Regions from separate parts of the Enterocloster bolteae genome, predicted to be linked through region 1. Evidence: a T-box and tRNA genes for the amino acid it is inferred to sense, from the RefSeq annotation. Region 1 holds a T-box; the other regions hold tRNA genes.
The links. A T-box is a leader RNA that pairs with one kind of tRNA and senses whether it is charged. The one in region 1 lies ahead of leuS (leucine--tRNA ligase), so its partner is inferred to be a tRNA-Leu.
Positions count from the first base shown of each region.

Region 2: it encodes a tRNA-Leu, which carries the amino acid that the T-box ahead of leuS (leucine--tRNA ligase) is inferred to sense. The anticodon was not compared.
Region 3: it encodes a tRNA-Leu, which carries the amino acid that the T-box ahead of leuS (leucine--tRNA ligase) is inferred to sense. The anticodon was not compared.

Region 1 is NZ_CP022464.2:3,703,286-3,713,836, reverse strand. Features, by position in the region: gene CGC65_RS17430 (UvrD-helicase domain-containing protein) at 1-3,022, opposite strand, end outside; gene CGC65_RS17425 (hypothetical protein) at 3,102-3,800, opposite strand; gene CGC65_RS17420 (DUF1538 domain-containing protein) at 3,790-5,322, opposite strand; gene CGC65_RS17415 (4-fold beta flower protein) at 5,522-5,887, shown strand; T-box leader at 5,923-6,179, shown strand; gene leuS (leucine--tRNA ligase) at 6,286-8,700, shown strand; gene CGC65_RS17405 (L,D-transpeptidase family protein) at 8,892-9,734, shown strand; gene CGC65_RS17400 (hypothetical protein) at 9,789-10,070, opposite strand; gene CGC65_RS17395 (hypothetical protein) at 10,115-10,531, opposite strand.
Region 2 is NZ_CP022464.2:4,346,840-4,357,390, reverse strand. Features, by position in the region: gene CGC65_RS20135 (branched-chain amino acid ABC transporter permease) at 1-501, shown strand, start outside; gene CGC65_RS20130 (ABC transporter ATP-binding protein) at 524-1,255, shown strand; gene CGC65_RS20125 (ABC transporter ATP-binding protein) at 1,257-1,976, shown strand; gene CGC65_RS20120 (ABC transporter substrate-binding protein) at 2,074-3,456, shown strand; gene CGC65_RS20115 (LacI family DNA-binding transcriptional regulator) at 3,622-4,662, shown strand; tRNA gene CGC65_RS20110 (tRNA-Leu) at 4,796-4,879, opposite strand; tRNA gene CGC65_RS20105 (tRNA-Leu) at 5,058-5,141, shown strand; gene CGC65_RS20100 (Hpt domain-containing protein) at 5,346-5,699, shown strand; gene CGC65_RS20095 (sensor domain-containing diguanylate cyclase/phosphohydrolase) at 5,741-9,505, shown strand; gene CGC65_RS20090 (alpha/beta hydrolase) at 9,575-10,540, shown strand.
Region 3 is NZ_CP022464.2:3,338,787-3,349,337, reverse strand. Features, by position in the region: gene CGC65_RS15735 (sugar ABC transporter ATP-binding protein) at 1-16, shown strand, start outside; gene CGC65_RS15730 (ABC transporter permease subunit) at 13-1,017, shown strand; gene CGC65_RS15725 (aldo/keto reductase) at 1,033-1,914, shown strand; gene CGC65_RS15720 (YczE/YyaS/YitT family protein) at 1,958-2,590, opposite strand; tRNA gene CGC65_RS15715 (tRNA-Leu) at 2,735-2,817, shown strand; gene CGC65_RS15710 (Gfo/Idh/MocA family oxidoreductase) at 2,931-3,911, opposite strand; gene CGC65_RS15705 (AraC family transcriptional regulator) at 4,082-4,906, shown strand; gene CGC65_RS15700 (anti-sigma factor family protein) at 5,025-5,354, shown strand; gene polA (DNA polymerase I) at 5,380-8,172, shown strand; gene coaE (dephospho-CoA kinase) at 8,241-8,867, shown strand; gene CGC65_RS15685 (MBL fold metallo-hydrolase) at 8,891-9,688, shown strand; gene CGC65_RS15680 (ACT domain-containing protein) at 9,747-10,019, shown strand; gene CGC65_RS15675 (PFL family protein) at 10,078-10,551, shown strand, end outside.

The DNA.
Region 1 (10,551 bases):
CCTTGGAGGCATGCAGAGTCATAAGCGTCACTGCATCGGAGGGGCGGGAATCCTGACCGCTTCGTTTCAGATCGTGGGCCTGTCCAAAGGCCAGTGTGCTCAGCATATCCTCCATGGTTTTGTGGAAATAGGACATGCAGACAAAGGTGTCCATGGACTTGTCTGACCCCAGCCCCAGGCATGAAATCCAGTCCGCCAGAAGTTTCCAGGGCCTGTCTCTTTTTAGTCTTGGCAGGAAGCGCTCTGCCAGGCTGCTGTAATCTGCGGAAGGGGAAATGCGTTTTCTGCAGAGTTTCGTTGTATCTTCATCTAACCCCGAAGATTTAAGCAGGGCCCCGAAAAAGGAGATGGTGCCCTGGACAGCCGGATGGTCCAGATAATCCTCCCGTCCCGCTACCACATAAGGGATTCCCTCTTTTTGCAGGCATTGTTCCAGCAGGCGGGCCTGGTGATTGGTGCGGTAGAGGACGGCGATATCGGCAAAGCTCCTGGCAGTATCCAGCAGGCCGGGGGTCTGGCTGTGGGCATCCAGCATGTCGATTCCGCCCACCATGCGGTTGATTTCTTTGGCAATGAAGATGGACTCCGACAGGCTGGTCTGTGCTGTCACCAGACGCACCGGACCGCCGTGGGGACGGGCGGCTGAGAGGCTGCGCTCACCGCCCGGATTACGGGAGATGAGAGGAAGGGAGGCGGAGAGTATCTCCGGGGTGGAGCGGTAGCCGGTGGTAAGCCGTATGGTGCTGGTTCCCGGAAAATCCTGTTCCAGCAGGTCGAAGCAGCGGCTGTCAGAACCCCGGAAGCCGTAGATGGACTGGTCCGGGTCACCGATGACAAAGAGTTCCCGCCCGCCTTTATTCCATGCCTTGATGAGCCGGTACTGGACCGGGCTGATATCCTGGAATTCATCCACCAGCAGATAAGAAAAATGCTGCTTCCTGTATTCTGCTTTCTGTTCCTGTTCAAGAAGGCGCAGCATGTTGAGAAGCAGGTCGTCGAAGTCCATAAGCTTCCTGCACTCCAGCGCCTGCTGGTACCGGTCTGCCCCTTCCTGCGTCAGGATAAAGCCGGTTTCCGCGGCGGAATCATCGGCCATATAGGCGGCAAAGCCCTGCGCGGAGGACAGCCCTGCCTTATGCAGAGAGATGGCGGTGAGAAACTGCCTGACGGTGCAGGCGAGTTCCAGGGCTTCTATGGTTTCTCCTGCGCATTCTTCCGCCTGTCCCTGGTCTGCCAGGGACAGCTCTGTTCCGGACCGGGCTAACAGCCGGTAGCAGAGGGAATGGAAGGTTCCGACCTGCATCTGGTTCAGGCTGCGCCTGCCTGGCAGTGCCTGGCGGATTCTCTGTGTCAGCTCGTCCGCTGCCTTGTTTGTAAAGGTGACGGCCGTAATCTCAGAAGGTTTTACGCCCCGCTCACCCATAAGGTGTTCGATGCGCGACACCAGAGTCTTTGTTTTGCCTGTACCCGGACCGGCTATGACGGCTGTTACCGGGAATACGGATTCCACGGCCTGCTGCTGGTCCCGGTTCAGGGCAGAGGAGGGATTGGAAACAGTCAGGATATTTGATACGGCTGTTTCATAGGAAGCTTCACGGGAAGCCGTTGAGCCGTGGGAAACGCCGGCTTTGCCGGACAATGCAGTATTTGCCGAAGGAACCGCATCTGCTGCCAGCTCCGCATCCCCCGTCACCCCCGGGGCTCCCGGGCTCCCAGGTCCCATGGTTTCGCTCAGGTCCGCGTTCGCTGTCTCAAAGGTCATGTACATCTGTCCCTCTACATTGTCAAGCTCGGCTGACTGGAACAGCCGCATGGTCCCGTACTCGCCGTCATAGCCGGGCCGCCACTGGACTTTTCCGTCTCTCAGATGGCGTATGCCCTCTGCTGTCAGGGATCCGGCCGCATGGCTGATATCCTCCAGCGGGGCCTGGCGAAGAATATAAAATTCATTGCCCAGTTCCTCCAGCAGGTGCTCGTACTGCCTGGAAACCTTTACGCTGGACGGGGAGGAACCCACTGAGGAGGCAATGACCTCGCCCAGGGGCACCAGGTTTTCAAAGGGACGTCCCTGGGGCAGCAGGAAATCCTCGTCCCGGTCAGCCAGCTGTTCAATCCGGTGAAGTACGCCTGTGGTCAGTTTTCTGCCGCAGACAGGACATATGCCTTTGTATTTCCTGGCCTGGGAGGGACTGAGGCAGAGATGGCATTTCCGGTGGCCGTCAAAATGATATTTGCCCTCCTCAGGAAAGAATTCAATGGTGCCTTTAAGGCCCTCGCCCCTCTGTATGGCGCCGTAGAGCCCCGCATAGGACATGGGAATGTCAAACAGGCTGGCCTCCCTGCCCAGCTTGGCGGGAGAGTGGGCGTCAGAGTTGGAGATGAGCTGAAAGGAGTCAAGGGCCGACAGCCTCCCGTTCATGGCCGGATCAGAGGACAGTCCTGTCTCCAGGGCATGAATCTGGGGAGTCAGCTCCTCATAGCACTCTTCAATGGTATCAAAACCGGAAAATGCCCCGAACAGTGAAAAATGCGGGGTCCAGATGTGGGCCGGAACATAGATGGCATCCGGGCATGCCTCCAGTGTTATGGCCAAAAGATCGTGACAGTCCAATCCCAGGATGGGGCGTCCGTCCGAATGTATGTTGCCGATGGCTTCCAGCCGCCTGGAAAGCACTTCGGCTGCTTCCAGGCTGGGCAGGAGGATAAGGCTGTGTACCTTGCGCACACGGCCGTTTTTCTTGTAAATGGAGCTGATTTCCCCGCTGATAACAAAACGGGGCCTGCTCTGGCCAAGTATGGACGGGCGCTGTAAGGAATATTCCTTTTTAAGCATGTAAAGACCCGGCTCGGCGGGCTCCAGCTTTTCAGCCAGCTCCGCCCTCCAGGCCGGATGAGTGAAGTCACCCGTACCTACAATGTTAATTCCTTTTTTCCCCGCCCATAAGTCCAGGTGCTCCGGCGTAAGCTCCTTGCTGGTGGCCCTGGAGTAGCGGGAATGGATATGTAAATCACCAATGTACATTGCGATGCACCTGCTTTCCTTTGATAGTATTTATTATAAAGGATTCATCCCAAAAAGAAAGCGGTTTTTTCTGCCAGCATCAGCCGGTCAGTCCCTCCACTGCATCCACGGGCAGGGAAATTGCCACTGCGTGTTCTCCGGTCTCCTTCATTACGGTCTCGCATATGGACTTCAGGATGGGAGCCCTTAAGCTGGTGGGGGTCAGAATCAGCAGTATGGCTTTTTCCTGGGAAAGGGTCATGCCGAACAGCTTTTTGCCGGCATCGCTGCCTATTTCCCTGGCTTTTATCAGGGTGCCGCCCTGACAGCCGGCCTTTCTGGCGGCCTCCATAACAGGCGCGGACAGGTCGGTGTGGATGACGGAAGCAATTAATTCATAGGAATGGGAATTTGTCATGGGAATATCCTCCTTGTGTTCTGCTGGGCGGCTGTTTGGCCCTGTTTGGTCTTCGTGCCGGCTTAAAATGTCCATGGCAGCGAAACTAATGCCTGTGAGGGAAAGGGTGAAAGCAATGCCGTGTCCGGGCTTGCAAAATTCCATTTCCCTGCCAAGGGCACGGAGCAGACGGTCGGCGCCGGTCTTGGATGAAAGTCCCAGAACCAGGTCCTTTTCAGGCTCATCCAGTCCCAGACAGTCCATGACTGCCGAGCTGGCTGTGCCGTGTCCCCTGACAGCCAGCAGTATTTCATGGTTGTATGTATGGAATATGGCAGCTGCCCTGTTCCCGGCCCCGCGGTTTACGATGGCGGCTGCCAGCTTTATACTTTTATGGCTCATAAGGTTCCTCCTCTAAATTGATGAATTCCTGTTCCATATCCACCACAGGATGTCTGGAAACAGCTTTCTCCCTGCGGGTTTTAAGCTCAAAGGACAGTCCGATGAGCTGGATGATAATGAGAGGGGTCATGGCTACCATGGCCACGATGCCAAAGGCATCAGTCAGAATATTGCCTCCCAGGGCTTCGCAGGCCCCCATGCACAGCGGAAGGAGAAAGGTGGCTGTCATGGGACCGGAGGCAACGCCTCCTGAGTCAAAGGCAATGGAGGTAAAGACCGGGGGCACCACAAAGGAGAGACCCAGGGCAAGGGCGTAACCCGGCAGCAGGAAGGCCATGAGCGGCAGTCCCGTGATGACCCGGAATAAGGAGAATCCCAGCGACAGGGCCATGCCGATGGAAAGTCCGGTCATCATGGTCTTTTCAGATATGCTTCCGCCGGTCACATCCGCTACCTGCTTGTTCAGCACCTGTACGGCAGGCTCTGCCTTGACGATGTAATAACCGATGAGCATGGCCACGGGCACCAGAATCCAGCGATAGGGCAGGGAGGCCATCTGTTTTCCCAGATAGCTTCCGGCTGGCATAAAGCCCACATTTACACCTGTAAGAAACAGCGTCAGCCCGATGTAGGAATACAGCATTCCCACCAGGATTTTCACCACCTGGCGTTTGCGCATCTTCAGGAAGAATATCTGGAAGAGCAGGAAAAAAGCCAGGATGGGAAACAGGGCCGTGAATACTTCCGCCGCGTAGTGGGGAAGTTCGCTCTGGAAGGCCAGCCAAAGGTCCTGGGAATTGCTGATGGATGGAATGGTCATGGGCTCATAGGCGCCGGAAGATGACTGGAACAAAAGTCCGAGTATCATGACAGAGAGAATGGGGCCAATGGAACAAAGGGATACCAGTCCAAAGCTGTCGCTGTCCGCGTTTTTCCCCTGGCCGATGGAAGACAGTCCCACGCCCAGGGCCATGATAAAGGGAACTGTAATAGGACCTGTTGTCACACCGCCGGAATCAAAGGCTACAGCCAGAAAATCACCTGGAATATAGAAGGCCAGGATGAAGAGAATGATGTAGCAGACCAGAAGAATGTGGGAAAGGCTCCAGCCGAAGAGGGAGCGAAGAAATGCAAGTGCCAGGAAGAAACCAACTCCTGCAGCTACTGCCAGGATGAGCACCATGTCCGGCACTGCCGGTGTCTGTCTGGCCAGGACCTGCAGGTCCGGTTCGGCCACTGTGACCATGGCGCCTATGATGACACATGCAATGACGATGACCGGAAGCTTTTTTGCCTTGGCCAGCTGCGCACCTACCTTTTCTCCAATGGGCATCATAGCCATATCCACTCCCAGGGTGAAGAATCCCATTCCTATAATAAGGAAGGCGGCCCCTGCCAGAAACAGCATCAGCGGGTCCAGGGGAATGGGAGTGATGGTGATCCCAAGGATTAATACAATGCAGGTAACGGGCAGCACAGATGATAAGGATTCTGTGATTTTTTCTTTTAGCTTCTGATTCAATAAATTACCTCCTGTTGTCCGTTATTTATGTTAACATATATATTTTAGCTTAACATAAGGACAAACGGAAAGGCAAGAGAAGGGACCGTTAGAATTATGTTAAGAAACTCATTGAATCCGGGACAGCGCAGTAGTATAATAGATCCGCTGCGGGCATACATAGCAGCGGAGAATGGAAATAAATGGGGAGAATGGAAGTATGACATTGTATGACAGAAATGGGACGCCGGCAGCGTATATTGACAGTGACGGGGAACATATCTACCTGTTTGACGGAAAGCCGGCAGCGTATCTGAATGAGGATGCGGTATACGGTTTTGGGGGCACCCAGTATGGATGGTTTGAGAAGGGGTGGATCAGGGACCTGGATGGATACTGCGTCATGTTTACGGATGAGGCCAGGACCCAGGGACCGGCAAAGCCCTCACGCCATGAGACGCCGGCCAAATGGGCCAGGGCAGCCAGACCGGTGAGACGGTCCAGGGAGACAAAACGCTCCAAGACAGCCTATAAGGCGGCCTGGTCAGAGATCGCGGCAGGGGATTTTTTGTCTGGTAACAGTTGACACTGTTTGGGAAATATGTTAAATTAAGAATCAGTGCAAATACGCAGATAGGGAAGAGTAGATAACCGGATGGATGCAGAGAGCCGGCGGCTGGTGAAAGCCGGTGACGGATGGTTGTTGAACTGGCCCTGGAGTAGCCTGTCCCAACGAGGAAGGGCCGCCGGAAACGGGGGACCGGGAACCAGTAGGTCAGGACGGAGACCTTACCGTTATAAGAGGATTAAGTGCATGCGTCAGACAGCATGAACCAGAGTGGTACCGCGCGGGGATTTTTAAGCCTTGCGTCTCTAGCAATAGAGGCGCAGGCTTTTTTGTTTCACAGAAAACTGCACGCAGCAGGTATGCTGTCTGGATAAAGGGGAATCATCCCCTTAGATAACCAATGGAGGAATGAGATTATGGCAACACAGTACAACCACAGCGCCATTGAGAAAAAGTGGCGTGAGAACTGGGAAGAGAAGCCCATCAATGTAAACGATGGCAGGAAGGAAAAGTATTACTGTCTGGATATGTTCCCATACCCCTCAGGCAGCGGCCTTCACGTAGGACACTGGAGAGGATATGTGATTTCAGATGTCTGGAGCAGGTATCAGCTGTTAAAGGGCAAGTATGTCATTCATCCCATGGGATGGGATGCCTTCGGTCTTCCGGCTGAGAACTATGCTATCAAGATGGGCGTGCACCCGGCTAAGTCCACAGAGGCGAACATCAGGAATATCAAGCGCCAGATCAAACAGATTGCGGCAATTTATGACTGGGATATGGAAGTAAACACCACGGACCCGGACTTTTATAAATGGACCCAGTGGATCTTTGTCCAGATGTTTAAGAAGGGCCTGGCTTATGAGAAGGAATTCCCCATTAACTGGTGTCCTTCCTGTAAGACCGGACTGGCAAACGAGGAAGTGGTCAACGGATGCTGCGAGCGCTGCGGCACCACAGTTACCAAGAAGAATCTGCGCCAGTGGATGCTTAAAATTACTGCTTACGCAGAGCGTCTGTTAAATGATCTGGATAAGCTGGACTGGCCTGAGAAGGTTAAGAAGATGCAGACTGACTGGATCGGCAAGTCATACGGCGCAGAGGTGGATTTCCCCATTGACGGGCGGGAAGAGAAGATTACCGTGTACACCACCAGGCCGGACACCCTTTACGGAGCCACCTTCATGGTGCTGGCGCCGGAGCATGCCCTGGCCAAGAGCCTGGCCACCGATGAGACAAGGGAGGCCGTTGAAAAATATATATTCGATTCTTCCATGCGTTCCAATGTGGACCGTATGCAGGCCAAGGAAAAGACCGGTGTGTTTACCGGAAGCTATGCAGTTAATCCGTTAAACGGTGCAAAGACGCCTATCTGGCTGTCTGATTACGTACTGGCTGATTACGGTACCGGCGCCATCATGTGCGTGCCTGCCCATGACGACAGGGACTTTGAGTTTGCCAGGAAGTTCGGCCTGCCCATTGTACAGGTAATCGCAAAGGACGGCAAGGAAATTGAGAACATGACCGAGGCGTATACCGAGGCCAACGGCATCATGATTAATTCCGGTGATTGGAACGGCCTGGAGTCCGCTGTCCTTAAAAAGGAAGCGCCTCACATGATAGAGGAAAAGGGCTTTGGCCATAAGACGGTCAACTACAAGCTGAGAGACTGGGTATTCTCACGCCAGCGTTACTGGGGCGAGCCTATCCCCATCATCCATTGTCCCAAGTGCGGCTGTGTGCCTGTGCCTGAGGACCAGCTGCCCTTAAAGCTTCCTGAGGTGGAGAGCTACCAGCCCACAGGAACCGGCGAGTCACCTCTGGCTGCCATTGACGAATGGGTCAACACCACCTGCCCTGTCTGCGGCGCTCCTGCCAAGAGAGAGACAAACACCATGCCCCAGTGGGCCGGTTCCTCCTGGTACTTCCTGCGCTATGTGGACAGCCACAACAAGGAAGAGCTGGTATCCAGGGAAAAGGCGGACAAGTATCTTCCGGTGGATATGTATATCGGCGGCGTGGAACACGCGGTGCTCCATCTGCTGTACTCACGTTTCTACACCAAGTTCCTGTGTGATATCGGCGCTATTGATTTTGATGAGCCTTTCAAGAAGCTGTTTAACCAGGGTATGATTACCGGAAAGAACGGCATTAAGATGAGCAAATCCAAGGGCAATGTGGTTTCTCCCGATGATTTGGTGAGGGATTACGGCTGCGATTCCTTAAGGCTTTACGAGCTGTTCGTGGGACCGCCGGAGCTGGACGCAGAGTGGGATGACCGGGGCATCGAGGGCGTATCGCGTTTCCTGAACCGTTTCTGGAACCTGGTGATGGACAACAAGGATAAGGATGTGAAGGCGTCCAAAGAAATGATAAAGCTGCGCCATAAGCTGGTATATGACATTGAATACCGCTTCAACCAGTTCAGCCTCAATACTGTTATTTCCGGTTTCATGGAGTACAACAATAAGCTGATTGAGCTGGCCAGGAAGGAAGGCGGAATCGACAGGGAGACACTTAAGACCTTCGTGATTCTTCTGGCACCCTTTGCACCCCATATCGGAGAGGAGCTGTGGCAGCAGTTAGGCGGTGACGACAGCGTGTTCCATGCACAGTGGCCGGAATGCGATGAGGAGGCCATGAAGGACGATGAGATCGAGGTGGCTGTCCAGATTAACGGAAAGACACGGGCCGTTATCAGCATCAGCGCAGACAGCTCCAAGGAAGATGCCATTGCCGCGGGACGGGAAGCCGTGAAGGAAAAGCTGACAGGCAATGTGGTAAAGGAGATCTACGTGCCTGGAAAGATTGTCAATATTGTATGTAAATAAATCAGATTCCCGCATATAAGCGGGAAGACAAAATGCCTGCGCAGCCTGCAGCACATGGGCTGGGCAGGCATTTTTGCGCTGGGCTTTGGAGCCGTGTCCATACCGGGAAATGTAAGAAAAAAGAAATAACATTTCCTGCTATAGCAGGTTATAATAGGAAATGGACAAAACAGGATATCGAGGTGACGGCCATGAGACATGAAAGAAGAACGATGGAAATGAATGGGAAGTGTCATAAAATAGGCAGGGCAGCGGCAGCGTTTGTTCTGTCAGGAGCCATAATGGCAGCGGGCGGTATTACGGCCATGGCTGCCGGCAGTGCAGGCGCGGGGACAGCTGCAGGGACAGCCGTGAATCCGGCAGAACAGGGGCCGGGGGTACCTGCTGCTTCAAAAGCAGAGCCTGAGGAAAAGAAGGCTGCAGTGGAGAATGGGGTCATACAGCCCCAGAATCTGGAAGGAGCAAAGGATGCGGACCAGCTGGTGGTGGTAGTGGGAACCGGCGGCTGTAGCGCGGATGTATATTATTATAAGAAGTCAGGTGAAGCCTGGGAGATGGTCTGGAAGGAAGCAGGCATCGTAGGAAGGAACGGAATTACGGACCAGAAGACAGAGGGGGACGGCAGCACGCCCTCCGGTACATATGGATTTACCATGGCTTTTGGGCTCAGGGAAAATCCGGGCAGCGTCCTGCCATACCATAAGATCACAAAAGGCGACTACTGGGTGGATGATTCAGCCAGTCCCTATTATAACAAGCTGGTCAATACATCGCAGGTTGCAAAGACCTGGAACTCCGCAGAGAATATGGCGGCAGCGTCCCCGTACTACAATTACGCCCTGGCATTGAATTACAATGAAGCATGCGAGCCCGGGAAGGGCTCTGCCATCTTTCTTCACTGCTTTACCGCTGCCAGGGATAACGGATCCGCGGGCTGTATCCGCCTGCCCCAGGAACGGGCCAAGGAGCTGGTGCAGTCAGCCACAGAGCACACTAAGATTGTGATTGCACCGGATTTGGAGCGGTTAAACTAATTCCATAAAACAATTCTATTAAAACAATTCCATAAGGCAGAGGCAGGGGCGCTATCAGCGCGGCCCTGCCATTTTTTTTGAAAGCATTTTTAATAAATCAATTTTCTTTTTCTCTGAGGGAGGCATCCTGGAACTGAGGATGTTGACCAGAAGGTCTGTCTCCCTGTCGTTAAACTGTACGCCCTTTTGCCGGGCTTCCATGTTGATGGCCATGAATGCCTCCATCATGTTGTTTTTGTCTGAATGTTCAATCCGCTCCGCAAATTCGGTGAGCATGGCCAGTTTATCTTTGTTCATGGCCTTGAGCCTGGGGTCTTGTTTCCAGCTGTTATCCATAATTATGTAGTCCTTTCTGTTAAGGGATTCAGTGAATGGCCGTATCAGGCCATAGCCTGCATGGCAGTGAATATCATTTCCATGGTCTCAAAACGCGATTGCTGCTCCGGTGTCAGGAACCTGCGCAGCTGGTCCATGGGAGTCTGGCCTTCCATCAGGGTTTCGGCCATGTCAATCATATCCTGCTCCATGGGATTCCCATATGGACGAATGGCCTTTAACAAATCGCGCATGGAGCCGTTTCCCTGGGGACGTTCCAGGGAGCAGATGCCCATGGATGCCACCTCTTCAGTCTCAAATAGCTCCACTGTCTTTCGCAGTTCCTGGACCTTGACAAACAGGGAGATGGCCTTTTGTTCGGGAACGCCCAGGTAGGGCAGGGAGGCCTTAATCATCTGCAGATGGTGGTCGCCTATGAGATAGTCCAGGTCGGTTAGTTTATAGTCATCAGATGGATTCATGTATTTCCACCAGCCTTTTC
Region 2 (10,551 bases), 640 kb from region 1:
CTTCTTATGGTAATAGCGGTATATCTGATTGTGCGCGCAATTGACCGTTCCAAGTTTGGATATGCCTTAAAGACAGTGAGGGAGGATGAGGACACAGCCAATGCAATCGGAATCAATCCTCTCAAATATAAGGTGCTGGCCACCTTTGTCAGCTGCGGCCTGATTGCTGTATGCGGTGTGTTCTATGCAAATTATATCCGTTTCATTAACCCGGATATCATGATTCAGGCACAGTCCGTGGAATTCGTTCTTCCGGCTGTAATCGGAGGAATCGGAAGCGTGACAGGCCCCCTGATTGGAGCTATTATTCTTACACCGTTAGCTCAGTATCTCAACTCTACCCTGAGCAGTATAGCGCCCGGAGCCAATCTGCTGGTTTACGCCATCATTCTGATTGTGGTTATCCTGTTCCAGCCAAGAGGTATTATGGGCTGGTATAACGGCAGCAAATTCAAGGTAAAGGTCAATGATATGTTTGACAGGATGGACGGTAAAAAGTAAATCAGGAGAGGAGGCGTTTTAAGTGGGCAATATATTGGAAATAAAGGATTTGAGTAAGAATTTCAAAGGACTGAAGGCTGTGGACAGTGTCAGCTTTGCTGTGGAGGAGGGAGGCATTACCGGGCTCATCGGTTCCAACGGAGCCGGAAAGACAACGGTATTCAATATGATAAGCGGCGTGTTCCCGCCTACGGCCGGCCATATTATCTATAAAAATAAAGAAATTACCGGCATGAAGCCATATCACTATACGTCCATGGGAATTGCCAGGACATTCCAGATCATGAAGCCTCTGGCTTCCATGTCTGTATTGGATAATGTTGCTTCGGGTGCTCTATATGGAAGAAAAAAATATAAATCAGTAAAAGAGGCAAAGGAATACGCAGAGGAAATCCTGCATTTTACCGGATTGTACGAGCGGAAGGACTGGCTGCCGGGAGAAATGGGCACTCCCTTTAAGAAGCGTCTGGAGCTGGCCAGGGCCCTGGCCACGGATCCTGATATGCTGCTTTTGGATGAGGTTATGGCTGGCTTAAATCCCACGGAGACAGATGAGGCCGTGGAGCTGATTCGCAAAATCAATGAGAACGGGACCACCATACTGCTGATTGAGCATGTAATGAGAGCAGTGGCCAATCTCTGCCAGAAAGTGGTTGTTATGCATCATGGTGAGAAAATAACAGAGGGAACGCCGGAGATGGTAATGAATGACCCCTATGTCATCGAGATTTATCTTGGTAAGGAGGAGCATTGATATGGCAGACAGGTATTTTGAGGTAAATAAAATCAATGTCCGGTACGGGGACATTCAGGTGCTTTGGGATATTGAATTTACGGCGGATAAAGGGGAAATCGTAGCCTTGGTGGGAAGCAACGGGGCGGGCAAGAGCACCACGGTTAAGTCCTGCGCCGGCCTGATCAGGCCGTTTCAGGGAAATATCCGTTTGGACGGACATGATCTTACCGGAGCGGCTTGCAGAACCTTTATTGACCACGGTGTTATCCTGGTTCCGGAGGGCAGGCAGCTGTTTCCTTCCATGACAATCTATGAGAATCTGGAGATGGGAGCCAGCAGCAAGGCGGCGAAAGCGGCTAAGAAGGACACCATTGAACGGATCTATAACTGGTTTCCTAAGCTGAAGGACAGAAAGAACCAGCTGGCAGGCACCTTAAGCGGAGGCGAACAGCAGATGCTTGCCTTTTCCAGAGGCATGATGGGACTTCCGAAGCTTCTTATCATGGATGAACCCTCCCTGGGACTGGCCCCCAACATTGTGGACAACATATTTTCCATTGCCAAAGAGGTGGCGCAGGAATCCGGGCTTACCATTATCCTGGTGGAACAGGATGTGAGGAAGGCGCTGAGGATTGCCAACAGGGGATACGTGATTGAAAACGGCCAGATTACCGTATCGGGCACAGCCGAAGAGCTTTTGAACAACGATGAGGTGAAAAAGGCGTATCTGGGATTTTAGAGCGCGGTTGGCAGCTGTGTTCCTGCTGCTGCGGAAACAAACTAAAAATGAAAGATGGCCCGTATATGGGTTAATCAAATAAAAGGAGGAGAAATACATGAGGAAACAATTGGTGGCATTGACATTAAGCGCGGCTATGGCAGCGGGTATGCTGTCCGGATGCGGGGGATATGGTTCTGGTTCAGGAGGACAGAAGGATGCGGCAGAGGCAGCAGGAACGGCAGCGGGGGCGGCGGCCACGACCGCGGCCGCAGGCAGTGACGGGACGGCGGAGCCGGCAAAGGCGTCCACCGCAGATGGGGAGCCCATACTGATTGGCGCGCTTTATCCCATGACGGGAGCGCTGGCTGATTCGGGCCAGAACATGAAGGACGGTATTGACCTGGCAGTGGAGGAAATCAACGCGGCAGGAGGAATAAGCGGCCGGCCTATCCAGATTGTATACGGTGATACCCAGGGGGCCAATGCCACGGGCATGACTGAGATGGAACGTTTGATTACACAGGATAAGGTGATGGCGGTAATGGGCGCATATCAGAGCGGTGTTACCGAGGTGGTGTCCCAGGTGGCGGAAAACTACCAGGTGCCCATGATAACAGCCAATGCCACGTCGGATTCCCTTACATCTCACGGATATGAGTATTTCTTCCGCCTGGCTCCCACCAATATGATGTTTATACGTGATATGGAGCAGTATCTTCTGGATTTGTCGGCCAAGGATCCGGCGGATGATATCGACGTCAAGAGTGTTGCGGTCTGCGCGGACAATACTGAATTAGGACAGCAGACAGCCACCTGGGCAAAATACTTTGCAGAAGAAAATGGACTGGAATTTAAGGGAGAGGTTCTTTACTCCCAGGGCGCGGCGGATTTGACCAGCGAGGTGCTGCAGTTAAAGTCCCTGAATCCGGACGCCCTTATTGTTGACAATTATGTATCGGACGCGATTCTCCTTACAAAGACCATGAACGAGCAGGGGTACAAGCCCAATATCATGATTGCCAAGGCAAACGGTTATACGGAATCTTCTTATCTTCCGTCTGTGGGCGGCCTTGCAAACGGAATCCTTACAGCCACGGAATTCCTGCCGGGGGACAAGGGAACCAAGGTTTCGGACACGTTTAAGGCAAAGTACGGCGTTGATATGAACGGGCATTCCGCGGAGGCGTACACGGTAGTCTGGATTTTCAGGACAGCTCTTCAGAATCTTGCAGACGCAGGCAAGGAGATTACCTCTGAAGCATTAAAGGATGAGCTGAGTACTCTGGAGATTAAAGATGCCTTCCCGGGAGGCGAGGAGATTATTCTTCCTTATGACACTATCAAGTTCTCCGAGTCTGAATTTAACGGTATTCCTTATAAGAATACCAATATGGACGGCAAGCTGACAATCGCTCAGTTCCAGGATGGTTCGCTTGTTACTGTATGGCCGTTTGATATTGCAAAACACGATACCATTTATCCGGCACCGTTCAATTAAGGATGACGGGCGAAAGGGGGAACAGCTGGGGGCTGCTCCTCCTTTTTCGTTTCTCGCAATACCGATTGCATTACATTTTTACTTATATTATAATAATAGCAAGACGCTTATTGGGATAGGTGGATCACAGCCATGTTATTTCAAAGCAGATAAGGAAGTAAGAGAATGAGTATCCAGAAAAAAGATAAGTATACCATTTCCGACGTGGCCCAGATGCTGGGGGTATCGCGTTCCACTATTTCCAGAGCCATGAATAACTCGCCGGGAGTCGGGGAGGAGCTGCGCAAAAAGGTGCTGGATTTTGTGGAGGAGATAGGTTATCAGCCAAATACAATAGCCAGAAGTCTGAGCAAGGGCAGACAAAGCATCATTGCGCTGATTGTCAGCGACATCCGCAATCCGTTTTATGCGGATCTTACCTTTTACATCCAGAAGATTCTTCACAACAATGGATATATGCTGATGGTCCTGAACAGTGAATATGATATCAGGCGGGAAAAAGAGTTCATTCATATGGCTATCCAATTTAATTTTTCAGGTGTATTTTTGCTTACTGCCCAATCAGAGGAAATTGAAAAGGAATTAGATGATATTGAGATTCCGGTTGTGCTGGTAAACAGGATCCTGGGGTCCTATGAAGGGGATTCGGTGCTGTCGGACAATTTCAAGGCCGGTTATATTGCGGCCATGCATCTCATTGAGCTGGGGTATCCGGAGATTGCCTTTGTGAAGGGGCCGGATGTTTCGTCCGCATCGGAGCAGCGGTTCAGGGGATACAGGCAGGCGCTGGAAAATTACCGTCTCCCCTTTAAGGAACAAAATGTATTCAAGGGTGATTTGAAGCTGGACACGGGAAGTGAACTGGCAAAGATTTATATATCGGATTTGAAGAACCGTCCAAAGGGAATCGTGATTTCCAACGATATGATGGCCATTGGGTTTGTTGAGCACTGCCGGGAGTCCGGAGTCAAGATTCCGGAACAGATTTCCGTGGTGAGTTTCGACAATATTGTTTTTTCATCACTCTATGACATCAGCTTGACAACGGTGAGCCAGCATGTCAGGGAGATGAGCGAGCATGCCGCCAGACTGATGTTAAAACAGCTGAAAAACCCACAGGAAAAGCCGGAACGGGTGATACTTGACCCCACATTGATTGTGCGCAGAACCACATGTCCGTATGTTCCTGAACAGGATGGGGAATAGGCGGCCGGCTGCTGGGCCGGAGAAGGACCGGATGTGCCGGCGGTGCCGGACTGTCTGGTGCCTGGCCGGTCTGCTGCAGAAAAAATGAACATAAAAACAGGAATCTCCATACTGGAAATTCCTGTTTTCTGCCTGCAGAAGATGGGAGTCGAACCCACAAGGTATTACTACCACACGGACCTGAACCGTGCGCGTCTGCCAATTCCGCCACTTCTGCATTTTGTTTTGTTCTGCTGCTTTGTTCAAGCAACGAAGGTTATTATAAATGAGCAGCAGCGATTTGTCAATATTATTTTTTAAATTTTTTATCGAATTTGTTTTTTGAAAAAAATTAAAAAAATTTGTCAAAAATGGTTGCCAAGTCGAAAAATCTATGCTATACTACCATTCGTGTTGCGGGAGTGCTGGAATTGGCAGACAGGCAAGACTAAGGATCTTGTGGGTGTATGCTCGTGTGGGTTCAAGTCCCATCTCCCGCATTTTAGAAAAAGGAATCCTTCCAGGCAGGGTTCCTTTTTTGTTTCTCATAAACTTCCGCTTGTTCCGCACTTGTTCTGTAATTTCCTCATATCGTTGCACAAATATCCTCAACCTGCTATAATTTATACAATATGTTATATTTTTTTCGTCATTTTCATTTGAGAACGGTTTCTGTGACCAGAACCGGAATGAGGGGGATTTTCATGGATTTAAATACAATACTTGAATTAAAGGGCGCAGGGGTGGATATAGATGGCGCCTTACGGCGTTTCAGCGGCAATTCCGCACTGTACGAGAAGTTTCTGAAGAAGTTTCTGACAGACAGTACTTTTTCCCAGATCACAAAGGCCTTTGAGGGAGAGAACCGGGAGGATGCCCTGATGGCAACCCATACCTTTAAGGGTGTTACGGCCAATCTGGGTATGGATAAGCTGTTTAACATATCCTCTTTTATGGTGGACCATATCAGGGCAGACCGTTTTGATGAAGCTGCCGGAGCATATCCGGAGCTGGAAGAGGCTTACAAGGAGATATGCAGAATACTTGCAAATGACTAGCGGCAGCTTGTGTCTTACGGCTGCGGAGAGGAAGTGACGATATGCGTCAGCGGGATACCATACTGATTGTAGACGATATGGAAATAAACCGCGTGATTCTGGATGGACTGTTCCAGGAGGAATACCATCTGCTGGAGGCTGAGAATGGGGAGCAGGCCCTGCTTCTGCTGCGGCAGTATCACGAGAATATAGCCATCATGCTGCTGGATGTGGTGATGCCCGTGATGGATGGATACAAGGTGCTGCAGGAGATGGGGGCCAACGGGCTTCTGGACGAGGTTCCTGTGGTGGTAATCACGGCTGATAACTCCCTGGAAGGGGAGCTGAGGGCCTTTGACCTGGGGGCGTCCGACATCATTGTCAAGCCCTTTGAGCCCCATGTGGTCAAGCGGCGGGTACATAATATCATAGAGCTTTATCTTCATAAACATAATCTGGAGGACATGGTAGAGCAGCAGGCGCAGAAGCTGAGGGAGTCCAACGATGTGCTGGTGGACGCCCTTTCATCTGTCATTGAATACAGGAGTCTGGAGTCGGGGCAGCATATCAAGCGCATCCGTCTGCTGACCCAGGTGCTTTTGGAGGAGGTGTGCAGGAATTGTCCTGAATACGGGCTGGATAAGAAAAAGATTGAAGTCATTGCCTCGGCCTCGGCCCTTCACGATATCGGCAAGATTGCCATTGAGGATAAGATACTTAATAAACCGGGCCGCCTCACTGCGGAAGAGTTTGAAATCATGAAGACCCATACGCTCAGGGGATGCCAGATTCTGGAGGGCCTGGAACGCATGAGCGATAAGGGGTATCTTGAATACGCCTACAACATCTGCCGGTACCATCATGAGCGCTGGGACGGCAGGGGATATCCGGATGGGCTGTACGGAGATGCCATCCCTATCTGCGCCCAGGCCGTGTCCATTGTGGATGCATACGATGCCCTCACGTCGGACCGTGTTTATAAGAAGGCGATTCCCCATGAACAGGCCTTCAACATGATTCTAAACGGTGAATGCGGATGCTTTTCCTCCAGACTGCTGGACTGCTTTAAGAATGTGGAGCCGCAGCTGGCTGACCTGTGCAAACGGTACCGGGACGGCAATGTCCCTGCGCCTGCAAAGCTTTCCCACCACGGCAGTGTCCTGGGGGTGGGGGACGGCAGCCTGAGCGCCCTGCAGCTGGAACAGATGAAGTATTTTGCCATGCTGCGGTATGTGGATACCACGGTGGCTGAGGTGGACTTTTCCACGGGCAGCTATCATGTGGTATACGCGCCGGACGAGCGGATTAAGAAGCTGTTTCAGGGAGAATGCCTGGAAGCCGTGGCGGAATGCTGCATAAATGATTTGGTGGTGCCGGAGGAACAGGACAATGTGCGGCGGATATGGAAAACAGAGATACCGCGTTTCTTTGAAGAGGGGATGCTGAAACAGAGCTGGAAGTACCGGCTGAAGGATGAGCACAGATCTGAGGAGTGGTATGAGCTGACCCTTCTGCGGGTGGACATCGAACATCCCCGCCGCCGAAAGGCATTGCTGCTGTGGCGGCTCGTGGACAGAGCGCATCAGGAGGCGGATTTGGACGAAAACAGGCTCCGTGAGGACCGCCGGGTTCTTCACAACATATTGAAGGGAATCCTGCGCTGCCGCAATGACAGGTGGTTCACCATGATGGATGTTGACGACGGGTTCCTTGGATATACCAGGGAGGAGATAAAAGAGCGGTTCAACAACTGTTATATAGAAATGATACGCCCGGATGACAGGGAGCGGATGCGCAGGGAGCTGACAGAACAGATCAACCGGGGCGGGGAATATGAAGTGGAATACCGGGTGGAGGACCGCAGCGGCCGCAGCATCTGGATGCTGGACAAGGGGCGTCTGATGTATGATAACGAGGGCAGGGAATATTTTTACAGCGTAATCATAGACATTGACCAGACCAAACATGCCCAGGAGGAGCTGCGCCTGGGACTGGAACGGTATAAAATCGTTATGGAACAGACCAATGATATTTTCTTTGAATGGGACATCGGTTCTGACACAGTGGTATACTCCATCAACTGGAAGGCCAAGTTCGGATATGACCCCATCTCAGAGCAGGCATCGGTACGGATACCTAAGATATCCCATCTGTATCCGGAGGATATGGCGCCGTTCGGACATCTTATCGAAGAGATACGGGACGGAAGGCGGTATGGTGAGCTGGAGTTCAGGGTGTCTGATTCCAAGGGCCGCTATCAGTGGTGCAAGCTGAGGGCCACCACCCAGTTTGACGACCAGGGACAGCCCTGCAAGGCAGTGGGAATCGTTATTGACATAAATGATGAAAAGCTTGCCGCCCAGGAGTTAAAGGCACGGGCGGAGCGTGATACCCTGACCAGGCTGTACAACAAGGAATCAGCCAGGCAGAGAATCGAACACCTGCTGGTGAACCGGGAGGAAGGGGAAGGGGCTGCGCTGTTCGTCATTGATATTGACAATTTTAAGATGGTCAATGACCAGTACGGGCATATGTTTGGGGATGCGGTGCTCACAAAGATTGCAGGGCAGCTTTCCCGGCTGTTTCGCAGCAGCGATATTGTCTCCAGAATTGGAGGGGACGAGTTCATGGCCCTTTTGCAGGGAGTGGTCAATGAACAGCGGGTAAAGTCTGTGGCCGGCCGGCTCATCGAGTGCTTTGAGCGTGTGCTGGAGGAGCTGCCCAAGGACTGCTGTATTACATGCAGCATCGGAATTGCCGTATGCCCAAGGGATGGGGAGAACTTCCAGACTTTGTTCCGGCGGGCTGACGTGGCGCTGTACCAGGCCAAGGCCTGCGGAAAAAAGCAGTACCAGATCTACGACCAGTCCATGGAGGACAAGGCGTTCGGCCAGGGAGCGGGGCGAAAGGCAACTGTGAATACCACCATTGAGTCGGAACAGAATGGGGACATGATGTTAAATGACCTGCTTCCAAGAGCCTTTAACATCCTGTCCAAGTCAGAGAAGATGGACAAGGCCGTTGAAAGTGTGCTGGAGCTTTTGGGGGAGCGTCTGCAGGTGAGCCGCGCCTATGTATTTGAGAATTCGGAGGATGGGACCTGCTACAGCAACACCTTTGAGTGGTGCGCCCGGGGAATCCGGTCCCAGAAGGATTTGCTGCAGGGATGTTCCTATGCGGAGTTCAGTACAGATTACCAGAGCTGCTTTAATGAGAGCGGGATTCTCTACTGCGATGATATAGGCCAGCTTCCCGGCGACATCCAAAAACGGTTGAAGCAAAGGGGCGTCAAGTCCATGCTCCAGTGCGCCATCAGGGATAACGGCGTGTTCAAGGGATGGGTGGGATTTGATGACTGTACCTCCCACTGCCTGTGGACCATAAGCCAGATCGAGGTACTCTCCTTTGTGTCCGAGCTGCTGTCCCTGTTCCTCCTTAAGCAGAGGGCACAGGACAGCGCCGTGGATTTGGCAGAGGACTTAAGGACCATTCTGGACCACCAGAACTCATGGATTTATGTGGTGGACATGGAAAGTCATGAACTGTTGTTTATAAACGATAAGACCTACAGGCTTGCGCCGGATTCAAGGCTGGGCATGAGCTGTCATGAAGCGTTTTTTAAAAATGATAAGCCCTGCCAGCGGTGTCCCATGAAGCAGGTGGAGGATAAGATAAACTACACCATGGAGGTCTATAATCCAGTCCTTAAGGTCTGGTCATCGGCCGACGCCTCCCGGATTCACTGGGGCGGCAAGGATGCCTGCCTGCTGTGCTGCCATGATATCACATGCTATAAGAAGGCGGAAGAAAATAGTGCAAATCAATAAAACAGGTGAGCAGAACGTGGAATCTGGAATATTCTGACAGTAGAGACTTTTGTCAAGAAGGAGTTCCATATGAAACGTTGTGTACCGTTAGAGCCGGCGGCAGAGGAGGTCTGTCAGGCAAATTCCAAACCGCCCCTTATATTTGAGCTGCCGCCTGCCGAGGGAAGGATGGTTCTGGAAAAGGCCCAGGATACGCCTGTGTACAAATATCCCGCCCGGGTCGGCAAGGTGCGGGTCAATACAGGAAGATGGGGGACCATTCCGGTATGGCTGGTGGATCCGGGGGTTTCCTGCCAGCCGGCCAATGTGATCTTTTATATCCACGGCGCAGGCTGGGTGTTCGGAAGCTTCCACACCCATGAAAAGCTGGTGAGGGAACTGGCTGCCAGGACTGGCTGCCTTTTGATATTCCCTGAGTACTCCCGTTCGCCTGAGGTGCGCTGCCCCACCGCCATTGAGCAGTGCTACAGCGTCATGTGTACGGCTCCCGACCTTGTGAAGTCCATGGGATATGCCATGAATCCCGGAACCTTCACTGTGGCGGGGGACAGCGTAGGAGGCAATATGGCTGCGGCCATGACCCTTATGTCAAAGTACAGGAAGGGGCCCTTCATCCAGAAACAGCTGCTGTATTATCCGGTCACCAATGCCTGTTTTGATACCTGTTCCTACAATGAATTCGCAGCGGGATACTACCTGTACCGGGCAGGCATGCAGTGGTTCTGGAACCAGTATGCCCCCTGCCAGAAAGACAGGGCGCAGATTACGGTCTCTCCCCTCAGGGCGTCTGCGGAGCAGCTGAGGGGTCTGCCGGATGCCATGATACTGAACGGCGAGGCGGATGTGCTCAGGGATGAGGGGGAGGCCTATGCCGGGAAGCTGCGCGAAGCAGGGGTGGATGTGACGGCCCTGCGGTTCCAGGCCATAATCCATGATTTTGTTATGCTGAATTCCCTGGACCAGACAAGGGCCTGCCGGGCGGCCATGGATGTGTCAACGGAATGGATTAACCGGAAGAACCGGGAAAAACAGTAAGCCGGTAAAAT
Region 3 (10,551 bases), 360 kb from region 1:
AGGAGTGTCAGTATGAAAATAAAGGAGTTGACAGCAAAAGACATAAAGAATATCATGATGGATAAAGCTCTTATCATCGTGCTGGTATTCATGATTATAGGAATTATCATAATCGAACCTTCTTTTCTGCAAATAAGAGTATTGACAGACATACTGACCCAGTCTGCCGTTAAAATGATATGTGCATTGGGGCTGATGTTCGCTCTGCTCTTAGGAGGAACAGACCTTTCCGGCGGCCGCCAGGTGGGCCTGGCAGCCGTTATGGTGGCATCCCTGTCCCAGATGGCGGACTATTCCAACAAGTTCTGGCCTGGCCTGCCTGAACTTCCCATTATCATTCCCGTCATCATGACCCTGGCTCTGGTTGCTGTGATAGGAGCTGTCAACGGCTTTATGATTGCAAAGCTAAAGATGGCGCCTTTTATCGCCACATTCGGCATGAGCACCATTGTCTACGGCATTAACTGTCTGTACTTTGCAAAGAAGCCGAACAATTCCCAGCCCATCGGAGGCATAAGGAATGACTTGACTGTGCTCAGCAGCTTTAAGGTATTTGGCCAGATTTCCTTTTTAGTGGTCATCGCCGTCATTGCCATTGTCGGCGTTTGGTTTCTGCTCAACAAGACTGTGTTTGGGAAGAACATTTATATCGTGGGCGGCAATCCGGAAGCGGCCAAGGTATCCGGTATAAATGTCAGCAAGGTGATCATCACTGTATTTATCATCGAATCCATGTTTGTAGGGCTGGCAGGTATCCTGGAAGTGGCCAGGACCGGAGGCGCCAACTCGGCTTATGGAAACGCGTATGAATTTGATGCCATATCCTCCTGTGTGGTGGGAGGCGTATCTCTGAGCGGAGGAGTGGGAAAGGTATCCGGCGTCATCATCGGTGTGCTGATATTTACTTTTATCAGCTATGGACTTGCCTACATAGGAGTTAATTCCAACTGGCAGTTGATTGTAAAGGGACTTATCATATGCAGTGCAGTGGCCCTGGATATGAGAAAAAATTCTTAATTAAGGAGGATTAACGTGAAAAAAGTTAAATTGTCGGAAGGGCTGTCATTGTCAGCCGTGGTTCAGGGATTCTGGAGGCTGGACAGCTGGAAATGGTCTGCAGAAGAACTGGCCCGATTCATGAATGAATGTATTGATAGGGGAGTCACCACCTTTGACACGGCGGAAATCTACGGAGGCACGCTCTGTGAGACGCTGATGGGGCAGGCCTTTGAACAGGATCGCGCCATTCGAAACAAAATCCAGCTGGTATCGAAAACCGGTATTTTCAAAGAGGGCGGATTTGGATATTATGACACAAGATACGACAGGGTAAAACAGTCCTGTGAGGAGAGCCTGAAGCGGCTTCATACAGACCATCTGGACCTGTATCTGATTCACCGTGAGGATCCCTGCATTGATTTTGAATCAACTGCAAAGGCACTGACAGAGCTTAAGAAGGAAGGAAAAATAGGGGAAATGGGCGTCTCCAACTTTGATCCTCATAAATTCAACGGTCTTAACAGAGCTGTCAACGGACAGCTGGTAACGAACCAGATTGAGTGGAACCCTGTATGCTTTGAACATTTTAATTCCGGAATGATGGATGACCTGACTGCGTCCGGAATCCATCCCATGATATGGTCGCCTCTGGCAGGGGGGAGAATGTTTGATCCCAACGACAGCCTGTGCGCTGCGGCTATGAAAACCATAAAAAGGATTGCCGAGAAGCATGACGCAGACCCGTCTGCCATCATATACGCATGGATTATGTATCATCCGGCAGGGGCAGTTCCTATTTCAGGAAGCAACAGGCTGGACAGGCTGGATACGGCCATTAAGGCCCTGGACATCCGTCTGGAGCACTATGAATGGTATGAAATATATAAGGCCAGCGGCCAGCAGGCAATCAGGTAAGGGAAGGGCCGGAGGGACTGTTTTGGGCGGGCAGATACCTGCCTTAACAGTCTTTTACCAGCCGTCCGGCCACTTGGACATTGAAGAAATGGACAATGGGGCCCAGGCCGAAGGCTGACACCAGGGTGCCCAGGCCAATGATTCCTCCTGCCAGGAAGCATATGACGGCGCAAACTGCATCCGTGGCTATCCGGTGCCAGAAGTAGGGGATAAGAGGGCGGCTCTTTGCAGTAATCAGGGAAATACTGTCATAAGGCGTAACCCCTGCATTGGGGGTCTGGTACAGGGACACGCCGAAACTGGTGACAATGACGCCGACAAGCACGGTGACCACGCGCAGGAGCATGGTGTCCGGCACAGGAAACAGCAGGGGCCATAAACCATTAAAAAAGGTGACGATATATCCCAGAAGAAATGCATTTACCAGGGTGCCGATTCCTATGAGTCTGCGGCCTGCGGCCAGTTCAAAGATAAAGAGTCCGCCGTTAATGACCAGCAAAAAAGAGGCGTAGCTGAAGCCCAGTATATTGGCCAGGGCCATGACCATACCGCTGAAAGGGTCGTTGCCCAGGCCGGACAGCTTGAATATACTGATTCCCATTCCAAGAAATACATTTCCCATAATCATGATGAGCAGCCGGCGCGCCCCGATTTTTTTGAAGTAGTTCACAGCCATGAAAGAGTACCCTGCCTTTTCTGTTATTCTATTTCTTTATTTCATTATCTGCTTTATTATAGTACCGGAATGGAAAAATGGCAAAGGTTTTGAAAAAACACTTGCCAAAATATGTATCCTGTGATAAAATAATCAGCGTTGTAAGCCGGCGTGTCGGAATGGCAGACGATGCAGACTCAAAATCTGTTGCGGGTAACCGCGTGCGGGTTCAAGTCCCGCTGCCGGCATCTATACGTGTCAGATTGACGGCACATGAGACAAAAAAAGACCCATGCAGAAGTGATTCTGTGTGGGTCTTTTGCGTCCGGCCTTTTTCTGACAGACAAAGGCGGAGGCTTGTTTAAATGGCGGAGGCATAGGTGCCATGGGAGGAAACGGTATATTCCGCAGACAAATTCCGATGTCCCCTGATTTCATCCATCATCTGAAGTGTCTGTATGGAGGATGCAAGCTGACGCTGCCAGCTGCATTTTCCCTTTATGAACGCCATACAGCGGTCCAGTTCCCTGGCGCGGCAGGCTTCATCGGAAAAGGAAACCAGTTGATCTTTATCTCCGGACCGGTTTTTATATGTCACTTCCTTTAAATTCCGTAAATCACGTATTAACAGGCTCCCCCTTTCTCCCTCTATCAGACTTGGTACATGGCTTCCTGATATCTTGGAATAGACTATCTCCACTCGGGCGGTGCCCAGATATCCCCTGACAGTGCCGGCTGCGTCCATTCCATGTTCCGTGAGCACCATCTGGGCATCCATCTGTTCCGGTATGCCGAAGAGATGCACAAGGGGATAGAGGCAGTCGGCGCCCCTCTGAAACAATGCGCCTCCCGGCGGAACGCAGGCGGGGGGACGGACAGGAGAAATGCGTAACCCCTCACAGCAGAAGGCATACTCACAGGAATGGAGACGAATCCGCCCAATGGGCCCCAGGCATGTCAGCGCTGTCTTTAATGATGCCATACATGGATTAAATGCAAGGTGGATGTGATCCAACAGCACTGCGCCATGTTCATCGGCTGTCTGTGCCAGCGCCTTCAGGCTGCCGGCATCTGCAGCTCCCATGGTTCCGAACAGGACGTGTTTTCCTGCCTTCAGAAGTTTGCGCACCTGCCGGAAATCCAGACTGCTGTAATCCGGAAGATATATGACGTCTGCTTTCTCCAGAGTGCCTATCCCCAGAGTTCCTATCTCCAAAGTTCCTTCTTCCAGAAGGCCTTCCTCCAGATACAGGTCCTTACGCCCGGCTGCTGCTTCCAAAAAGGAGCGGCTTTTTTGTGTGGCAGCCATTACAGCCATGGATATCATGGTCATTTCAGCCATGGTCATTCCTCCATTTCCTTGTCTGATTCCTTGTTTACCTTTGGTTGGCTTTATGGTATAACAAAAACAGATGGAATAATACGGATTTTATGGGATTTTTTCTAAAAATTACAGTTTTTTTGCCATAACGCTCCGGCTATGAAAGAGAAATGGAAGGAGAAAGACCGCATATGAGCAATACCATGATTCTAAAGGATAAAAGCGTTCAGGTCAGTCGTATCAGAAGGTCCTCCAGCTTTGTGATGAAGCGGCCTCATTATCATTCTTACTATGAGATTTATTATCTGTTATCAGGAAAGTGTAAAATGTTCATCAACCAGGACATCTATTACCTGGAACCGGGTGACATGACCATCATTCCGCCTCTTGAGGTCCACAAGGCCCTGTATGAGCCAAGCTGGGAGGCTGAGCGCTTCGGCATCTATTTCTCCAGGGACACGGTCACCTCCTTTTTAAGCCTTTGCGGGAGGGAGGCCTTTGGCCATATCTTTTCACAGCCCAAACGCACCATTCCTTCAGAATTCCGCCCTAAGATAGAGGAACTGCTGGCTCAGATGCAGGATGAGGAAAAGCAGGGCGACAGCTACTGCCAGATACAGCTTTGCAGCCTCCTGCACCAGATTCTGGTGGTATTGGGCCGCTGCCAGGAGGCCCGGAGGGAAGGACACGCGCTGGAGGAGGCAGAGGAGGCCATGGTGCGTGCGGCCAGATATATGAACCAGCATTACCAGGAAGGGGTGACGCTGGGGCAGGTGGCTGCATTTGCCAATATGAGCCCCACCTACTTTTCTAAGAAATTCAAAAGCTCCACCGGCCTTTGCTTCAAGGAGTATCTGAACTACATCCGCGTGCAGAAAGCATCTGATATGCTGCGCAATACAGACCTTTCTGTGACCGGTGTGGCCATGGCCTGCGGGTTCTCGGACGGCAATTATTTCGGGGATGTGTTCCGGCGGCTGACAGGCGTATCTCCCAGGGAATACAGGAAGGGGTAGTCTGTCCGGAACCGGAGGATGGGGGGATGGGAGTCCTAATCTTTCATTGAAAAGTAAGCTGATTTATTGTATGATGTAAGAAGAATTGGATTAAAATGATAGACAGGAGGTGCTGGCTGTGACCTGCAGGGAAGCGGAGCGTCTGGTGATGCCGTATATCAACGGCAGCATTACGGACGAGGAACTGAAAGAATTCTTAAAACACATCGAGACCTGCGAGGAATGCCGGGAAGAGCTGGAGATTTACTTCACAGTGGACGTGGGTATCCGCCAGCTGGACCAGGAAACAGGCACCTATAACATCAAGGGAGCCCTGGAGACAGCTCTGGAGCTGTCCCGGCAGAGGGTGCACACCCTGGGAATCCTGGAAACAGCCCGCTATGCGGTGAACACTCTGTGCTTCTGGGCCGTGCTGGCCGTGCTGGTGCTTCAGTTCAGGATGTGGTGACAGAGACAGAAAGGAACTCATATTAATGGACAAATTGGTTTTGATTGATGGACACAGTATTATGAACCGGGCATTTTACGGGGTACCGGACCTTACGAATTCGGAGGGTCTGCATACCAACGCAGTGTACGGTTTTTTAAATATCATGCTGAAGATATTGGAGGAGGAAAAGGCGGACCACGCAGCCGTTGCTTTTGATTTAAAAGAGCCTACCTTCCGGCATGAGATGTATGACGCCTATAAGGGCACGAGAAAGCCCATGCCCCAGGAGCTTCATGAGCAGGTTCCTGTGATGAAGGATGTGCTGAAGGCCATGGGAATTCCTATCATGACCCTTAAGGGGTTTGAGGCGGATGATATACTGGGAACCGTGGCAAAGCGGTGTCAGGCCAAGGGTATCCAGGTATCCGTGGTATCGGGTGACAGGGACCTTCTGCAGCTGGCTGATGAGCACATCAAGATACGGATTCCCAGGACCAGCAGGGGTGTGACCGAGATCAAGGACTATTTCCCGGAGGATGTGCTGCGGGAGTATCAGGTGACGCCGGAGGAATTCATTGATGTGAAGGCCCTTATGGGGGATGCCTCCGACAATATACCGGGGGTGCCTTCCATCGGGGAAAAGACAGCAACCAGCATCATCGCCCAGTACAAATCCATAGAGAACGCCTATGCCCATCTGGAGGAGATTAGGCCCCCCAGGGCTAAGAAGGCTCTGGAGGAGCATTATGACATGGCTCAGATGAGCAGGAAGCTGGCGGCCATCTGTACGGACTGTCCTGTGGAATTTAATTATGAGGACGCCCGGATTGAGGACCTGTATACCCCGGAGGCTTACCAGTATATGAAGCGTCTGGAATTCAAGTCCATCCTGGCCCGTTTTGATAAAACCGCTGCCCAGGAAGCAGCCGCGCCTGATATAAAAACCCATTTTACCCTTGTGAAGGATATAAAGACAGCGGATAAAATATTCAGCAGGGCAGCAGAGACCGGGCTGGCTGGCTTCCAGCTCATACTTGGCAGGGACGGGGCTTTAAAGGAGACAGCAGAGCAGCTGTCCTTCAGCTTTGACGAGAACGGGGAAGTAAAAGCAGGAAAAAAGGCCAGATCCGGGCTGAATCCCGTGACAGGCCTGGCCCTGTGCCTGGGCGAGGAGGATATTTACTGTCTGGCGGCAGGAGAGCAGATTACCGGCGAGTATCTTCTGGAACAGCTCAGGGCGCTGTGCGGGAGAAATCAGGAACAGGATAACCAGGCACAGAATAGCCAGGGCCAGGATAACCCAGGCGTCAGAGAGCTCTGGGCCCTGGATTTAAAATCCATGCTTGCGTACCTGGAACTTAAGGATACGGATCCTGTGTATGACGCGGGAGTGGCCGGATATCTTTTGAATCCTCTTAAGGATACCTATGCCTACGACGATCTGGCCAGGGATTATCTGGGGCTTACCGTGCCCTCCAGGGCGGACCTGCTGGCCAAGGAGGATCTGGGAGATGCCCTGTGGAGGGGAGAGAAGAATGCCGTAGACTGTGTATGCTACATGGGATATACCGCGTGGAAGGCCGCTGCACCCCTGGCAGGCCAGTTAAAGGATACGGGAATGTACAGCCTGTATACAGATATAGAGATGCCCCTGATTTACAGCCTTTTCCATATGGAGCAGGAGGGCGTGAAGGTGGAACGGGCTGAGCTAAAGGAATATGGGGACAGGCTTAAGGTGGGAATCGCCAAGCTGGAACAGGAAATTTACCAGGAGACAGGGCATGAATTCAATATCAATTCCCCCAAGCAGCTGGGAGAGATTCTCTTTGAACAGATGGAGCTTCCGGGAGGCAAAAAGACAAAGACCGGTTATTCCACGGCAGCGGATGTACTGGAAAAGCTGGCGCCTGATTATCCGGTGGTCCAGAAAATCCTGGACTACCGCCAGCTGACAAAGCTGAATTCCACCTATGCGGAAGGCCTGGCAGCCTACATCGGTGAGGACGGAAGGATTCACGGCAAATTCAACCAGACCATCACGGCCACGGGGCGCATCAGCAGCACGGAGCCAAACCTTCAGAATATCCCTGTGCGCATGGCCCTGGGCAGGGAAATACGCAAGGTATTTGTTCCAAAGGAAGGCTGTGTGTTCGTGGACGCGGATTATTCCCAGATTGAACTGCGCATCCTGGCGCACATGTCAGGGGATGAGAGGCTGATCGAAGCATATCGTTCCGCCCAGGACATCCATGCCATCACCGCTTCCCAGGTATTCCATGTACCCCTTGATGAAGTGACTCCCCTCCAGCGCCGCAACGCAAAGGCGGTGAACTTTGGAATTGTATACGGCATCAGCGCCTTTGGACTCAGCGAGGGACTCAGCATCTCCCGCAAGGAGGCGGTGGAGTATATTGACAAATATTTTGAGACCTATCCGGGGGTTAAGACATTCCTGGACGGACTGGTCAAGCAGGGCAAGGAACAGGGCTACGTGACGACCCTGTACGGCAGGAGGCGGCCCATTCCTGAGCTTAAGTCCGCCAACTTTATGCAGCGTCAGTTCGGAGAGCGCGTGGCCATGAACTCACCGATTCAGGGAACCGCAGCAGACGTCATGAAGATAGCCATGATTGCAGTGGACAGGGAGCTGAAAAAGCGCGGCCTAAAATCCAGAATCGTCCTTCAGATTCACGATGAGCTTCTGATTGAGACGGCCCGGGATGAGATTGAGGCGGTTAAGGAGATTCTGACCGACAAGATGAAGCATGCCGCGGATTTAAGGGTTTCACTGGAAGTGGAGGCGGAAGTGGGAAAATCCTGGTTTGACGCCAAGTAGGAAAGTTAGGAAGAGATCAAAGCACAAAGCACGGAAAATAAAGACATCAAAAGGGGCAGCGGCAGGATATGGAAAATATAAGAAATGCATTCCCCGCAGGCGGTAAGTTCATATTGGGAATCACAGGCGGCGTGGGGTCCGGCAAGAGCCGGGTGCTGGAGATACTGAAGGAGGAGTATGGCTTCCGTGTCATCCAGGCGGATCAGGTGGCAAAGGATTTGATGCAGCCAGGGCAGGAGAGCTACCGGGCTGTGGTGGACTTCCTGGGGCCGTCCATACTGAATGAGGACGGAACCATCAACCGTCCTGCCATGGCCCAGGTAATCTTTGGCTGCCCTGATAAACGCGTCCAGGTGGACCGCCTGACTCATCCCCTGGTATGGAATACGGCCTTTGGGGAGGCGCTTGCCTGCCCTGAACCTCTGGTGGTCATAGAGGCGGCCATTCCCTCAAAAGAATTCCGTGACAACTGCGGGGAAATGTGGTATGTTTATACATCGAGGGAGAACCGCATGGAGCGTCTCAGAGAGAGCCGCGGTTACACACAGGAGAAAACGGAAAGCATTATGGACAGCCAGGCGCCGGAGGCCGGATTCAGGGAGTTTTCTGATGCGGTTATCGACAACAACGGCTCTGTGGAGGACACAAGAAAACAGATCCGCAGACTCCTGAAGAACAAAATCAGAATGCAATAAATAAGACAAAAGGACTGTAAAACATGAGAATGGTAAGTATTGCCAGCGGAAGCAGCGGCAACTGTATTTACATAGGTTCTGACAGCACCCACCTGCTGGTGGATGCGGGGATCAGCAACAAGCGGATTCAGCAGGGGTTAAATGAGATAGGACTTACGGGAAACGATGTAAACGGGATTCTCATTACCCATGAGCATTCGGACCACATCAAGGGACTGGGAGTGCTGTCGCGCAAGTATGAGATTCCCATTTACGGGACCCGGGAAACCCTGGATGAGATTGCGGCCGCAGGCAGCCTGGGCAAATTTGATAAAGGGCTTCTGACTCCGGTATGCCCGGATTTGGATTTCATGGTAGGCGATTTGACCGTGAAGCCCTTTAAGATTGACCACGACGCAGCGAATCCGGTGGCATACCGCGTACAAAACGGGGAGAAGTCCGTGGCTGTGGCCACGGATATGGGACATTTTGACCAGTATATCATAGACCATCTTCAGGGGCTGGACGCCCTGCTCCTGGAATCCAACCACGATGTCAGGATGCTGGAGACAGGACCTTATCCCTATTACCTGAAACGAAGGATCTTAGGGGACCACGGCCATCTGTCCAATGAAAATGCGGGCAGGCTTTTAAACTGCGTCCTTCACGACAGACTGAAAAAAATTCTTTTGGGACATCTCAGCAAGGAGAACAATTACGAGGAGCTGGCCTACGAGACCGTACGGCTGGAGATTGACGAGGGAGACTGCCCTTACGGAGCTTCTGACTTTTCCATTTCCGTGGCCAGCAGGGACTGCATGAGTGAAATCATATATCTGTAAAACGTATGGATATCCGTTCACCGGATTTCAATAAAACAAAAGCGTGAGGAGAATGAAGATGAATAAGGCAATCATTACAGTAGTAGGGAAAGACAGGGTAGGAATCATTGCAGGCGTATGTACATACCTGGCTGAGAACCAGATTAATATACTGGATATCACCCAGACCATTGTAAAGGGATTTTTCAACATGATGATGGTTGTGGACGTGGAGAACATAACCAAGTCCTTTGGCGAAGTCGCCCAGGAACTGGAACAGGTCGGAGAGGAAATCGGTGTGAGCGTGAAGATTCAGCGGGAAGAAATTTTCCTGAAGATGCACCGTATCTAACGGCATCCCCAGAGGATAGGGCGGGCCTGTAATTTCAGAAGAAAGGGACGAAAGAACTATGATTAACGTAAATATGTACGAGGTAAATGAGACCTACAACATGATTGAACATGAGAAGCTGGATGTGCGTACCATTACCCTGGGCATCAGCCTTCTGGACTGTGTGGACAGCAATCTTGAGGCTCTCAATGAAAAGATTTATAAGAAAATCACGACTCTGGCAAAGGACCTGGTTTCCACGGGCCAGGATATAGAGGCTGATTTCGGTATTCCCATTGTCAACAAGCGTATCTCCGTCACCCCCATTGCGCTGGTGGGTGGTTCTGCCTGCAAGCGCCCGGAGGATTTCGTCACCATAGCCAAGACCCTTGACCTGGCTGCAAAGGAAGTGGGCGTAAACTTCATCGGCGGCTATTCCGCCCTTGTGAGCAAGGGCATGACCAGGGCTGACAAGAACCTGATTCTCTCCATTCCCCAGGCGCTGTCCCAGACAGAGCGCGTATGCAGTTCCGTCAATGTAGGCTCCACCAAG